DNA from 4 places in the Bradyrhizobium sp. SZCCHNR1093 genome. Region 4 is predicted to be linked to each of the others. Evidence: predicted binding sites of a transcription regulator. Region 4 holds the regulator's gene; each other region holds the start of a gene.

Region 1 (3,573 bases), on a different contig from region 4:
CGGCACCGGGCCGGTCAGGCGCACGGTGACCGGATGGTCGATGGGGGTGAGATAGCTTTCCTTGACGTTGTCGCGCGTGCACGGCTCGTTGACGCGGCCGGCGAGGTCGATGCAGAGCCGGTTGACGACGTTGCGGGCCCAGCCGCGGCCGTCGCTCTGCACCCCCAGCGCCTGCTCGGCGGCGAGGATGGAGCGGTCGCGCGTGCTCTCGGTATGCAGCAGGAAGTCGCGCTCCTCGCGGAAGAGACGGAAGCGGTTGCGCACCTCCCAGCTGATCTGCAGCGGCGCTGCGCCGAACTGCGCGGCCGCCTCGGTGGCGGCGAGAGGGGCGAGCAGGCTGGCCAGGACGCAGGCGGCGAGCAGCGGACGAGGGGGAATTCGGGTCATGCGCAAGGATTCACGTCAGCGATGGGGCGGAAATAAGAGGACCGCACGCGAGTTCAACCGGTCGAGGATCGAACCGTCGCATCGTCCGCGAGAGAATTGCTGCTCAGCGCTGGGAGTGGCGCTTGATGCGCTGGGGAACCGCAGCGGGTGCTGCGGCCGCGGCGCGCTTGGCGGCGACCTCGTCCTCGCAGGCGGCGTTCAGCCGGCGCCGCTCCTGCCACGGCTTGACGACGTTCATCCAGAGCTCCCTGATGCCCATGATCGAGATCGCGATGGCGAAGGGGATCACGAAATAGAGCACGCGGAAGACGAGCAGGGTGGCCAAGAGCTGCTCGCGGCCGAACTGCGGCAGCGCCACCAGCATCGCGGCATCGAACACGCCGATGCTGCCAGGCGCATGGCTGGCAAAGCCGAGCAGGGTGGCGAGGATGAACACCACCGACAGCGACAGGAAGTCGATCGGAGGATCGGCGGGGACGAGCAGGTACATCGCCAGCGCGCAGAAGCCGAGGTCGACGACGCCGATCAGGATCTGCACCAGCGTGAGCTGCGCGGAAGGCAGCACCACCTTCCAGCCGTTCTGGCCGAGCTGCCGGCGGTTCTTGCCGGCGGTCAGCCAGCCGAGATAGGCGAAGATTGCCCCGAGGATGCCGATCGCGATCAGCTGGTTCATCGCCGGGGGCAACTGGTCCATCGCGGTGGCGGCGGCCGGATGCAGGGTCATGCCGATGCCGAGCACGAACAGGTTGCCGAGCCAGAAGGTCAGGCCCGACAGGAAGCAGATCTTGGCGACGTCGATCGCGGACAGGCCGTAGTCCGAATAGATCCGGAACCGGATCGCGCCCCCGGTGAAGACGGTGGCGCCGATGTTGTGGCCGATCGAATAGCTGGTGAAGGCGCTCATCGCTGCGATGCGATAGGGGACGTGTTTCTTGCCAATCGTTCGCAGTGCAAAATAGTCATAGAAGGTCAGCGTGCAGAACGCGCCGATCACACACAAGGCCGCGAGCGCGATGTGACCGAGCGGGATTTCGGTGAGCGCCGTCAGGATGACGCCGGCATCGACGCCCTTGAGCGTGCGCACGAGCGTCGTGATCGCGAAGGCGATGATCGCAAGGCTCGCTGCAATCCCCAGCCGCTTCCAGCCGATCCATTTCTTGAAGCCACGCGAGAGCGTGGTCAGCAGGCGCTGCATTCATCCTCCCGGCGGGGCGGTACTAGTTCTTGGAAAAGAGGCGAAACCATTGGTCGATGGAGGCGGGCAATTCGTGACAGCCTGTTCCTTATGCTAAAATGCGCGCCTTGTGCAGTCCTTGACACAGCTCAGCTCCGACCCATGCGGCGCGGGTCTGTCACACTCCAGTCACATGGCTGGCGGCCGCCTCAGTTCGGTCCAATTGGTTACGCGCGCGGTTCACGAGCAAACCTGGCCCTCTGCGACCGGTTCCGGCCGGCAGGGCCGGTTGCGCCGGAACAACCGCCGTGGCCGCCGGTTAGCGCCCCGCGGGCACAGCGAATATGGCGACGATCGGTCGGGGAGGGACCTGCCATGTTCCCGAACCAAGAGGACATGAGGCAAATGGGACTGTTCACCAAGGACATCAAGACGATGAACGATTTGTTCGTTCATCAGCTGCAGGACATCTATTACGCCGAGAACCAGCTCGTCAAAGCGCTGCCAAAGATGGCGGACAAGGCGACGGATCGGAAGCTCAAGCAGGGTTTTCTGACCCATCTCGATGAGACGAAGACGCATGTGACGCGTCTCGAGCAGGTGTTCAAGATGCACGGCATCGCGGCCAAGGCGGTCGACTGTCCGGCGATCGACGGCATCATCGAGGAGGCCGAGGAGGTCGCGGGCGAGGTCACCGACAAGGCCGTGCTGGACGCAGCGCTGATCAACGCCGCCCAGGCGGCCGAGCACTACGAGATCACGCGCTACGGCAGCCTGATCGCCTGGGCCAAGCAGCTTGGCCGCAGCGACTGCGCCGCCGTGCTGCAGAAGACGCTCGACGAGGAGAAGGCGACCGACATGAAGCTGACCAAGCTCGCCGAGAGCGGCGTCAACCTGCGCGCCGCAAGCTGATCGCGTCACCAGTCGATGAGACAAAACGCCGCGCGGACATCCCGCGCGGCGTCGTCGCATCCGGATGCCGCGCGTCAGCTCTTACGCAACGCGAAATTGGCGCCGCAGAACGCCATCAGGGCACCGAGGCAGAGCGCGGCGAGGCCGGCCAGCACACCCGAGGCCGACGGCACCGGGCTCGGGCCGGAGATCGCCTGGCCGATGCCGGCCAGCATCAGTACGCCGACCACGACCAGGAAGTTGCGCATCCGCTGCGGGATCTCGCCCGACACCGCGCTGTGCATGATGTTGGCGATGAAATAGCCCGAGGAGAAGCCGACCGTGGCGATCAGCCACCAGGCGATCGCCGATCCCGCCGGCATGAAAGCGCCGCTCTCGGTCTGCCACAGGCCGCCGAGATCGAGCCCGTAGCGGGCGCCGAGCATGTGCACGGCCAGCGCCAGCAGCACGCCGGCGGCCATCGCTCCGGCCAGGATCAGGTGGCGCGGAAAATAGATCGTTTCGCTCATGCTCCGTTTGTAGGATAAGGCGCGCGCCACGCGCAACAGGACCGATCCATTTCCCAGGACATCACCACAGAAGGCCATGACGCGATCCGCTACGCCTACAAGGCGTCGTTGATCGGCGCCGCGCAGCAGTTCGAGCTCACGGGGCAGGGCCTGTCGTGGCGGTTCGCCGGCCGGACCGGCCTGTGGCCGTACGCCGACATCGCCGCGATCCGGCTGTCCTACCGGCCGGTGTCGATGCAGGCGAAGCGTTTTCGTGCCGACATCACCCATCGCGATGGCCGCAGGCTGAGCATCATCTCGACTTCCTGGCAGACGGCGGCGCTGATGGCGCCGCAGAGCGAGGCCTATCGTGCTTTCATCCTCGGCCTGCATGCGCGGCTCGCCTCGAGCGGCAGCAACGCGCGGCTCACGGCCGGCCTCGGCCGCTTCACATATGGCGCCGCGCTCGCCGCGATCGCGCTGTTCGCGGTGGCGATGACGGGGCTTCTGGTGCGTGCGCTCGTCATCGCCGAATGGTCGGGAGCGTTGTTCCTGATCGGCTTCGCCGCGCTGTTCGCCTGGTATGTCGGCGGCTTCATCACCCGCAACAGG
Region 2 (3,573 bases), on a different contig from region 4:
ATCGGTCATTGCGAAGCCGGGGGCGAGATCCGGAAAGCCGTGCCAGGCCGCGCCCGGCGTGAGCTGCCACAGCGCGGTATCGGTCGCGAGCTGGTCGGTCGAAATCGCCTCCCAGGCCACGTCATGGCTAGCCCCGGGATTGGCCGCATCGGGGATCGACACCCGGTCCGGCACGAACGGCTCGAAGAACCAGCGCCGCGCCGGATCCTTCTCCTTCTCCTCGAATTCCCGGCGCATCGTCCTGATCTTCTTGCGCAATTCGATTCCGAGTCGGATCGTGTCGTCCCACAGCACCTCGCCGGAGCGGCCCTTCATCATCTGCGCGCCGACGTCCAGCGAGGCGAACAGCGGATAGAACGGCGAGGTCGAGGCGTGCTGCATGAAGCTTTCGTTGAAGCGGCGATGCTCGACCCGCCGCCGCTGGCCCTTGATGTGGCGGTCCTTGACGTGGATCTGCGAGGCCTGGGAGAAGCTCGCGAGCTGCTTGTGGGTCGATTGCGTGGCGATGATGCCGGGGGCGTCGGGTCCGAGCTCGCCGAGGCCCATGGCGAAGCGGCCGGCGTAGAGCGGGTGGAATTTCATGAAGCCCGCCCAGGCCTCGTCGAACATGATGTAGTCGCAGAGATGCCCGATCCGCTTCAGGATCATCTCGGCGCTGTGGATCGTGCCGTCATAGGTGCACTCCTCGACCACCGCGACGCGGAACGGCCGCTCCTTGCGCCAGGCGTCGGGGTCCTTGACCAGCGGGTTGTCGCGGATCTGCTGTCGCAGATGCTCTTCGTCCAGCAGATCCCAGCGCATCGGGCCGATCAGGCCCCAGGGGTTGCGAACCGTTGGGATGTAGATCGGGACGCCGCCCGAAATCAGCAGTGCGCCGTGATGAGCGGCCTTGTGGTTGTTGCGATCGAACAGCACGAGGTCGCCGTCGGTGACCAGGGCCCCGAGCACGACCTTGTTGGAGGTCGAGGTACCGTTGAGGACGAAATAGGTCTTCTCGGCGCCGAAGATCTGCGCGGCTTCCTTCTGCGCGCGCAGCGCCGGCCCCTCATGGGTCAGGAGATCGCCGAGATCGAGCACGGAATTGTCGAGATCGTCGCGGAACACGGCCTCGCCGAGATGCTCGACGAAGACCCGGCCGATCGGGCTGCGGCTATAGAACACGCCGCCATTGTGCCCGGGGCAGGTCCAGAGCTGGTTGCCTTCCTCGGCATAGTCGACCAGCGCGCCGAAGAATGGCGTCTTCAGTGTCTCGGCATATTGCTTCAGCCGGCTGACCAGGTTCTTGGCGATGAAGGCTGGAGTCTCCTCCGACAGGAAGACGTATCCGTCGATGAAGTCGAGCACCTCGACCGGCAGATCCTCGAACCGCTTGCGGCGGATCAGGAGGATGATCGGGAAGTCCAGTCCGCGACGGCGCATCAGGTTGATCAGCGACGCCGTCTTGCCTTCCAGGCCCTTCTTGCCCCAATCGACGACCATGCAGCCGATCGCGGCATCCGTCTGCACGGCGATCTCGGCGTCCTCCAGCTTGCGGGCGCGCACCACCTCGAAGCCCGAGCGCTGGATCTCCTCGATGATCTGGTTGAAGCGGAGCCCCGCAAGGTCGTCGGTCTCGAACACGGGCGCGGCGAACAGGAAGGTGAAGCGGCGGAAGTATTCCATGACAGTCTTTCGGGCTGGGTGGGCAGCCACCTGTCGTCACGTTCGATGACGCTTCGATGACAATAGGGCGCCTCACGGAGCTTGTCTCGGTCGCCTCGCAGTGGCAATCGTCCCGAACCCGAGTGATGCTGAAAGGATCCGTGGTGCTTCCCGAATGGATCAGCCTTGATTGTGTGGCCCCGTCCGAGCTCCATCGGCAGGCAGCGCTGGAACGCCAGGCCCAGTTGACCAAGCCGTTTGGCGCCCTTGGGCGGTTGGAGCAGGTGGCGGTCGATCTGGCCGCGCTGCAGGCGTCGGAACGTCCAGGGGCCGACCGGGTGCCGGTGGTGCTGTTCGCAGGCGACCACGGCATCGCGGCGCGCGGGGTCTCGGCCTATCCGCCCGAAGTCACGGTCCAGATGCTTCACAACTTCGCCCGCGGCGGTGCGGCGATTTCGGTGCTGTCGCGCAGCCTCGGCTGTCCGCTGGAGGTGGTCGACGTCGGCACGCTGGCGAGCGAGCCGGTGCCCGGCGTGGTCGTCGACAAGCCGCGGCGCGGCACGCGCGACTTCAGCACCGAGGCGGCGCTGACGCTGGAGGAGGTTGCGTTCGCGGCCGAAGCCGGACGGCGCGCGGTGGTGCGGCAGGACGATCACGCGCCGCAACTCGTGATCTTCGGCGAGATGGGGATCGGCAACACGACATCGGCGGCAGCGATTGCCGCCGCGCTGCTGTCATGCGCGCCCGCGGACATCGTCGGCAGCGGCACCGGGCTCGACGCCGACGGACGGGCCAGGAAGGCTGCGGTGATTGCCGATGCGTTGGGGCGATACGGGCTCACGGCGGGAGCGGCCGTCGCGGACGTCCTGGCTGCCGTCGGCGGCTTCGAGATCATTGCGATGGCCGGCGCGATCGTCGCCGCCGCGCAGCGGCGCTGGCCGGTGCTGGTCGACGGCTTCATCGTCTCTGTCGCGGCGCTGGTCGCCGTCCGCCTCAATCCCTCCTGCCGTCCGTGGCTGCTGTTCTCGCATCGCTCGGCCGAGCGCGGCCACGCCATCGTGCTCGACGCGCTCGGTGCCCGTCCGCTGATCGACCTCGATCTGCGGCTTGGCGAGGCCTCGGGCGCCGCCACTGCGCTGCCGATCATCCGGCTGGCCTGTGTGCTCCACGGGGGCATGGCCACCTTTGCGGAGGCCGCCGTCTCGGGAGCCAAGTCCTGATGCGGATCGATCTGCTGCGGCACGGGACGACAGGACGGGACGGCTATCTCGACGGCCGTACCGACCCGCCGCTCAGCGACCTCGGCTGGGATCAATTCCGGCGGCAGACGCGGAGCCTGATCTGGCACAGCGTCGTCAGCTCGCCGTTGGCGCGCGCACGTGCGGCAGCGGAGGATTATGCCCGGCAGACCAACTGTGCGCTGGACATCGATGCGGATTGGAGCGAGCTCGATTTCGGACGCTGGGACGGGCGGACGCATCGCGACATCGCCGCGGAGCCCGGAGGCGAAGCCTTGCTCGACACCTTCCATGCCGATGCTGAGGTCCGGGTGCCGGGCGGTGAGAGCTGGTCCGATTTGCAGGCGCGAGTGGCGCGCGCGACACATCGTATCCTTGTCCGGCCCGAGCCTGCGCCGGTTCTCGTGGTGACCCATGGCGGCGCCATACGCGCAGCGCTCTCGCATCTGCTCGGCTGGCCGCTGCACCAGCTGTGGAGCTTACGCATTCGCCCTGGTACGCGGATCACGCTCGAAGCCGGGCAGGGCGATGATGGTGTACCTTGGGGCGAAATCGTCGAGATCATCCAGCCATGATGCTTCGTGAATTCTGGATCGCATTGCAATTCCTGACACGGCTGCCGACACCGCGGGTCGCTGAGTTACGACCGGACGATCTGGCGCGGGCGTCGGTCTGGTTTCCGGCAGCCGGACTG
Region 3 (3,573 bases), 780 kb from region 4:
CCTTCCGACCGGCCGATCTCGCGCAACTTGGTGCCGAGCGACAGTTTGTCGATGCTGCGCAGAGGAAGATTGGTGAAGGTACCGATGCGATTCTTCAGGTACCGGAAGGCGGTCACGAATGCCGCCTCCTTCTGGAGATCAATACCTTCGACTGCGGCGGGATCCTCGATGCCCCAGTGAGCGGTCATCGGCTGTCCAGGCCACACCGGACAGGTCTCACCGGCGGCGTTGTCGCAGACCGTGAAGACGAAATCCATGACGGGTGCATCGGGGGCGGCGAACTCGAGCCAGCTCTTCGAGCGCAAGCCGTCGGTCGGATAGTCCAGGCTTTGGAGAGTGCGTAGCGCCAGCGGGTTGACCGCGCCCTTCGGCGTGCTGCCTGCCGAGAACGCCCGGAAGCGGCCGCCGGCATTCTTTCGCAGGATCGATTCCGCCATGATTGAACGGGCGGAGTTGCCGGTGCAGAGGAAGAGAACGTTGTAGAGGTGATCAGACACGGCTTCGCTCCCTTTTCTTTTTCGGAGGACAGCAAGGCGCAAGGCTTTCAATCAATGGTGCGCAGACTTCCGGCCGGCCGCCGCAGCAGTCCTGCAGCAGAAACAGCGCCACCTTCTGGAATTCGGCAAGATTGGCGCGATAGATGATCGACCGGCTGTGTCGCTCCGAGGTGACGAGGTCCGCCCTTGAAAGGATCGAAAGGTGCGCCGAGAGCGTGTTCTGGGGAACTTCCAGGGCGCGAGCAAGCTCTCCGGCCGACAGACCCTCCGGCTCATGACTTGCCAGAATACGAAATGCGTTCAGCCGAGTGGGCTGAGCGAGCGCGGCGAGCGCCAAGACCGCTTCTTCATTATCCATATTTCTAGACTTATGGATATTACAGCATTCTGTCAACCACAGAGTGGCGCTGAGCTCCCGCAGGTCCTTGAGACGCGCGCCGGTGAGCTGTTGCTTGAGCTATCTCAATACCTCACCGTCACATGCCTGTCATATTCGTTGCCGCGCCAGACGCCATTCGATACTCTCTAAGAAAAAAGGGGCGACGACTCTAGGAGGAATCGCCATGGGTTTGCGTCAAAGGCAGGCCCCTGCATCACATGCGAATAGAACGCGAGTCACGAGGCGCGCAGTCCTATCCGGACTAGCGGCGAGTACGATTGCTCTTAAAAGCAGACGCGCCGTAGCGGCTGATCCGCGGCCGGTGCAGATTGGGCTCACGCCCGTGCTTCTGACTTCCGACTTGGAGCTGTTGGCGACACTTCGCTCTTATCTTGAGCGCATTTGGAGCAGGGAAGTCCAGATCCTCACGCGCCGAACCTACCAGGAGATCACGCTCCTCCTGGTAAACGGACAAATTGATGCTGCCTGGATCTGCGGCTACCCCTACGTCCAATTTCGCGAGCAGCTCGATCTGGTAGCGGTACCGGTGTGGAAGGGCCGCCCACTTTACCAGTCCTACGTGATCGTCGATGCCCGCCGTAAGGCCGAGTCCTTTCCCGATCTGAAAGGCGACACGCACGCGTTCTCCGATCCCGACAGCAATTCCGGCTTCCTCGTCACTCGCGCCCTTCTGACCGATATGCACACCAAGCCGGAGGATTTCTTCAGGCATCACTTCTTCACCTATGGTCATCGCAACGTCGTCCGCGCAGTCGCCTCCGGGCTGGCGGATAGCGGATCCGTCGATGGCTACGTGTGGGAAGTCCTCAGCATCGTAGAGCCCGATTTGACGGCTCCAACTCGCGTGTTGCGACAATCGGAATGGCTAGGATTTCCGCCGGTGGCGTGCGGCAAGAGCCGCCCGAGCGGACTTTCGGTCGATGACCTGGCCGCAGCGTTCGTCGGGATGTCGTCCGATCCGGAGGCCCGTCGGGTGCTGCAGATGCTGCATCTCGACGGTTTCACGAGAAGCGATCCATCCCTGTTCGACACGATTGGGGCGAAGATGAACTATGTTCGGAGCCTCGGATGAGCGCTCGCTTCGACCTGAGATCGAATCTGCCGGTCGTGATCAAGGTCCCTGCGCTTGTGGCGCTGCTCATGGTCGCCATCGGGGTGGTGCTCACAGATCAGGTGCTCAAGAGGCTCGCCGAAACCCAGGATCGCCATTTCCGGGAATTGACCGCCGCCTACCTGGACGGGCTTTCGTCGTCGGTGATGCCTGCGGTGATCCGTGGGGACGCCTGGGAGACGTTCGACAATCTCGACCGCGCTCGTTCACTGTACCGCGGCTTGACGATTCTCGAGACGGTGGTGGCGGAACCCGACGGCATCGTCCTGGCTTCCTTCGATCCCCGTACCGTGCCGGCCTTTGCACCCGTGCCGAAGTCGATCGTCGATCGGTTTGCGGACGCAAACGATAGCTGGCTTGACGAGCAGGCCGAGCGTGCCGGCGTCCGCCGCGTGCTGCTCGATCAGGGGCGTCGCATCGGGGTGATCTACACCCAATTCGACGTCGGCGCCCGATTCAAGGAGCGGCGGGACGTGCTCTGGACGTTGGTCGCGACCAATATCGCCATCACTATGCTGGTCGCGGCGGTCGGCTTCATCGCGGTGCGCAGAATGCTGCGACCGGTGCAGCTCTTGACCACGCATTTCAGGCGGGGGCAGTCCGGCGAACTGCGGTGCATCGCAGATGAGGATGTCGGACCGCCCAGTTCGGAGTTCGGTCGCCTGTTCAGACACTACAACATGATGGTGCGATCATGGAACGAGCGTGAGGCGCTGGCTGCTCGCGTCGCGGAAGAGCAACGTCTCACTAGCCTCGGCCGTCTTGCCTCCGGGATGGCCCACGAAATCAACAATCCGCTGGGAGGCATGTTCAACGCGATCGAGACGCTCCGGCGACATGGCCATCAGCTCGGGGTTCGGGAGCGTGCACTCTCTCTTCTTGAGCGGGGGCTCGCGGGCATCCGCGACGTCGTGAGGTCCGCATTGGTGACCCACCGTGTCGACACCGCGATGCGTCCGCTGAAGCCAAGCGACATCGAGGACCTGCGTCTTCTGATCGGTCCTGAGCTCGATCGCAGAAACCTTTCGCTGTCGTGGGCGAACGAGCTTCCCGGCGAGATTCCCGTCAGAGCGAATGCCGTCCGTCAGGCCGCGCTCAATCTGCTGCTCAACGCGTGCCAAGCAAGCGCGCCCGCCGGCCGTATCGCATTCGAAGCGGGGCTGGTGGACGGCAGCCTAGTCCTGACAGTGAGCGACGAAGGCGCCGGACTCGACCAGGATAGGGTCAGCTACCTCGAAAGCCGTGAAGCGGATGCCGCGCCACGGCCCGGAGAGCCCGGCCTTGGCCTTTGGATCATTCGGCGTCTCGTTCTGGAAGTCGGCGGCTCCATCCGAGTCGAGCATCCGGCCGGCGGCGGAACGGCGATCTCCATAGCGATACCCGATGGCTCGGGGGAGGAGCAGCGCAATGTTGCCTGAGTCAGTGTCCATCGCTGTGATCGAAGACGATCCGATCATGGGAGAATCCCTCAACCAGTACCTGGAGCTGGAAGGCTGCAAGGTCGAGTGGTGGCGCAGCGGCCAGGAAGCTCTCGCGGGCCTGAGGCGAGGTGCCCCCGATCTTGT
Region 4 (3,573 bases):
GACGGCAGCGCATCCTTCAGCACGATCAGCGCCCAATCGGCGGGCGAGCGGTCGAGCGACCATCTGTCGTGCCGGGTCGGGACGAAATCGGGCGCCACGATCAGCTTGTCGGCGACCGACGATGCCGCCGGCGTGCCACGGTTCATGCCGGCCAGGAAGCGGACATTGCCGGGGCTGACCTGCGCCACGCCGTTGAAGACGCAATGCGCGGCGGTGAGCACGACGCGCGGCGCCACCAGGGTGCCGGTGCACCAGCCGCCGCTCGAGTATTGCGCGACGGTGACGACGCCGATCGACGACGCCGGCCAGGAGGTGGGATCGACGACCTCGCCGATGTGGCGATCGAGCCCGAGCAATTGCTCCGGACGCGGAGTGGCAATGCCCGCATCCGCCGATTCCGGTTTCGGCTGCCAGGACGCAATGGCGCTCTGGGCCTGGACGCGCTGCGGCTCGGTCAACCTGACCCGCTGCACGTCGCGGCCGGCCGATCGCACGCCACTACGGCCCGCCATCACCAGCCAGGCATAGCCCTGCACGACGTCCTGTTTCACACCGCGGCCGTCGAGCAGCATCAGGCCGAGCATGTATTGCGACTGGGCGAAGCCCTGCGCCGCGGCGCGGCTGAACCAGCGACTGGCTTCGCCGTAGTTGGAGGCAACACCCTCGCCATTGACGTAGGCGATGCCGAGATAATGTTGCGCGACGGCGAGCCCCTGATCGGCGGCCTTGCGGTACCAGGCCAGCGCCTCGCTCGGATTACGCGGCACGCCCCAGCCGAACGCCTGCATGAAGCCGACGTCGAACTGCGCCCGCGCATCGCCCTTGGCGGCCAGCGGCAGCAGCCGTCGCATCGCCGCCGCATGCTGCCCGTTGCCTGCCGCCGCGACCGCGTCCTCGAGCTCGGCGGCCGGGGCGCCCGCCAAGCTGCCGAGCAGCATGACAAGAGATATGATGATGGTCTTGATCAAGGGCGTCCGCTGGGACCGAAACATCGTGACGGGCCACGAAGCAGACACGATCAAGACGGCGGCGGCGTGGCGGAAAGCGGACCGCGATCTCCTCAATCGGGCCCGCTCGCGCCTCACACCTTCTTCATCCTCACGCCCATCGCCCTTACACCTGCTCGCTCTTGGCGAAGCGATCATCGAGCGCATAACCGGCGCCGCGCACGGTGCGGATCGGGTCCTGCTCGCGGCCGGGATTGAGCAGCTTGCGCAGGCGGCCGATATGGACGTCGACGGTGCGCTCGTCGATGTAGATGTCGCGGCCCCAAACGCTGTCGAGCAGCTGTTCGCGGCTGAACACGCGGCCGGGGTGCTCGAGGAAGAATTCGAGCAGGCGGTATTCGGTCGGGCCGAGATCGATCGGCCGCCCCGAGCGCGCCACGCGGCGTTTCTCGCGGTCGAGCTCGATGTCGCCATAGGACAGCACGGTCGCCAGCCGCTCCGGGCTCGCCCGCCGCAGCAGGCCTTTCACGCGCGCCAGGAGCTCCGGCACCGAGAACGGCTTGACGATGTAGTCGTCGGCGCCGGTGGCGAGTCCGCGCACGCGCTCGCTCTCCTCGCCGCGCGCCGTCAGCATGATGATCGGCAATTGCCGGGTCTCGGTCCGCGCGCGCAGGCGGCGGCACAGCTCGATGCCGGAGAGGCCCGGCAGCATCCAGTCGAGCACGACGAGATCCGGAACGCGCTCCTTCAGCCGCGTGTCGGCCTCGTCGCCGCGCGCCACGGTCTCGACCTCGTAGCCTTCGGCCTCGAGGTTGTAGCGCAGCAGCGTCGTCAGCGCCTCCTCGTCCTCCACCACCAGAATTCGGGCGCCCATGTCTGAACCGTCTCTCTTAGTTACCGGGAATCGTCGTCGCGAAGCTCGTCATGTCGCCCTTCGGGCGCTTGTCCATGATCTGCTGGCCTTCGATCATATAGAATACAGTCTCGGCGATGTTGGTCGCGTGATCGCCGATGCGCTCGATGTTCTTGGCGCAGAACATCAGGTGGATGCAGAACGAGATGTTGCGCGGATCCTCCATCATGTAGGTCAGGAGCTCGCGGAACAGCGAGGTGCAGATGGCGTCGACTTCCTCGTCGCCCTTCCACACCGTCATCGCCGCCGGCAGGTCATGCGCGGCATAGGCGTCCAGCACCGTCTTGACCTGCGACTGCACCAGATCGGTCATGTGCTCGAGGCCGCGGATCAGCTTCAGCGGATGGAAGTCGCTCTCCAGCGCCGCGACGCGCTTGCCGATGTTCTTGGCGAGGTCGCCGATGCGCTCCAGATCGGTCGCCACGCGCATCGCGCCGACGATCTCGCGCAGGTCGACCGCCATCGGCTGGCGACGGGCGATCGTGAGCACGGCGCGCTCCTCGATGATGCGCTGCAGCTTGTCGACCTCGGCGTCGGTGGCGACCACCTTCTGGCCGAGCGCGATGTCGCGCCGCACCAGCGCATCGACGGAATCGACGATCAGCCGCTCCGCGAGGCCGCCCATCTCCGATACCAGACGGGTCAGGTCCTGCAGATCGCTGTCGAACGCCTTGGCGGTATGTTCACTGGCCATGATGATCTCCTGAAGGCAATGTCGTCGGCGTCAGCCGAACCGGCCGGTGATGTAATCCTGGGTCCGCCGATCACTCGGCGAAGTGAAGATCTTGCTGGTGTCGTCGAACTCGATCAGCTCGCCGAGATACATGAAGGCGGTCTTGTCGGAGACGCGCGCCGCCTGCTGCATGTTATGCGTCACGATGGCGATCGTATAGTTTTCGGCCAGCTCCTGGATCAGCTCCTCGACCTTGGCGGTCGAGATCGGATCGAGCGCCGAGCACGGCTCGTCGAACAAGATCACCTCCGGCCGGACCGCCACGGTGCGCGCGATGCACAGCCGCTGCTGCTGGCCGCCGGACAGCGACAGGCCCGAGGCGTTGAGCTTGTCCTTGACCTCGTTCCACAACGCGCCGCCGCGCAGCGCCTTCTCGACCCGGTCGTCCATCTCCGACTTCGAGATCTTCTCATAGAGGCGGATGCCGAAGGCGATGTTTTCGTAGATCGTCATCGGGAACGGCGTCGGCTTCTGGAACACCATGCCGACCCGGGCGCGCAGCAGATTCAGATCGAGCTTGGGATCGAGGATGTTGGTGTTGTCGAGCATCAGCTGCCCGGTCGCCCGCTGGCCCGGATAGAGATCGTACATCCGGTTGAAGATGCGCAGCAGCGTGGACTTGCCGCAGCCGGACGGGCCGATGAACGCGGTGACGCGGTTGGTGCCCAGCGACAGGTTGATGTTCTTCAGCGCGTGATGGTCGCCGTAGTAGAAGTTGAGGTTGCGCGCGGTCACCTTGGCCGGCGCATCCGGAAGCGCCTTGCCGTGAAGAGCGTGATTGGGCTGACTGACGGAGACGGACAGTTCGGTCATTTGGTGTTCCTCTCGGCGCCAAGAATGCGTGCACCGATGTTCAGGGCGAGCACGGCCAGAGTGATGAGAAGGGCTCCGCTCCAGGCCAGTTGCTTCCAGTAGGCATAAGGGCTCTGGACGAAATTGTTGATGGTGACGGGCAGGTTCGCCATCGTCCTGGAAAGGTT

The links. The regulator PhoB, encoded in region 4, activates phosphate uptake and scavenging genes when phosphate is short. The targets are predictions, from matches to a motif close to TGTCATNNANCTGTCAT.
Region 1: a site for PhoB is predicted at 1,738-1,754, ahead of QX070_RS20390 (YbhN family protein). Genes of this name have one in related genera too.
Region 2: a site for PhoB is predicted at 1,708-1,724, ahead of QX070_RS24755 (Orn/Lys/Arg decarboxylase N-terminal domain-containing protein). Genes of this name have one in related genera too.
Region 3: a site for PhoB is predicted at 972-988, ahead of QX070_RS06315 (PhnD/SsuA/transferrin family substrate-binding protein). Genes of this name have one in related genera too.

The regions. Positions count from the first base shown of each region.
Region 1 covers NZ_JAUHJJ010000006.1:62,794-66,366, reverse strand. Annotated here, with positions in the region: gene QX070_RS20395 (hypothetical protein) at 1-387, opposite strand, end outside; gene QX070_RS20390 (YbhN family protein) at 491-1,582, opposite strand; gene QX070_RS20385 (ferritin-like domain-containing protein) at 1,967-2,473, shown strand; gene QX070_RS20380 (hypothetical protein) at 2,548-2,982, opposite strand; gene QX070_RS20375 (hypothetical protein) at 3,091-3,573, shown strand, end outside.
Region 2 covers NZ_JAUHJJ010000009.1:48,012-51,584, reverse strand. Annotated here, with positions in the region: gene QX070_RS24755 (Orn/Lys/Arg decarboxylase N-terminal domain-containing protein) at 1-1,662, opposite strand, end outside; gene cobT (nicotinate-nucleotide--dimethylbenzimidazole phosphoribosyltransferase) at 1,806-2,861, shown strand; gene QX070_RS24745 (histidine phosphatase family protein) at 2,861-3,454, shown strand; gene cobS (adenosylcobinamide-GDP ribazoletransferase) at 3,451-3,573, shown strand, end outside.
Region 3 covers NZ_JAUHJJ010000002.1:143,383-146,955, reverse strand. Annotated here, with positions in the region: gene QX070_RS06325 (arsenate reductase ArsC) at 1-497, opposite strand, end outside; gene QX070_RS06320 (metalloregulator ArsR/SmtB family transcription factor) at 490-855, opposite strand; gene QX070_RS06315 (PhnD/SsuA/transferrin family substrate-binding protein) at 1,220-1,969, shown strand; gene QX070_RS06310 (HAMP domain-containing sensor histidine kinase) at 1,966-3,426, shown strand; gene QX070_RS06305 (sigma-54 dependent transcriptional regulator) at 3,416-3,573, shown strand, end outside.
Region 4 covers NZ_JAUHJJ010000002.1:922,205-925,777, reverse strand. Annotated here, with positions in the region: gene QX070_RS09915 (trypsin-like serine protease) at 1-968, opposite strand, end outside; gene phoB (phosphate regulon transcriptional regulator PhoB) at 1,114-1,821, opposite strand; gene phoU (phosphate signaling complex protein PhoU) at 1,838-2,554, opposite strand; gene pstB (phosphate ABC transporter ATP-binding protein PstB) at 2,585-3,406, opposite strand; gene pstA (phosphate ABC transporter permease PstA) at 3,403-3,573, opposite strand, start outside.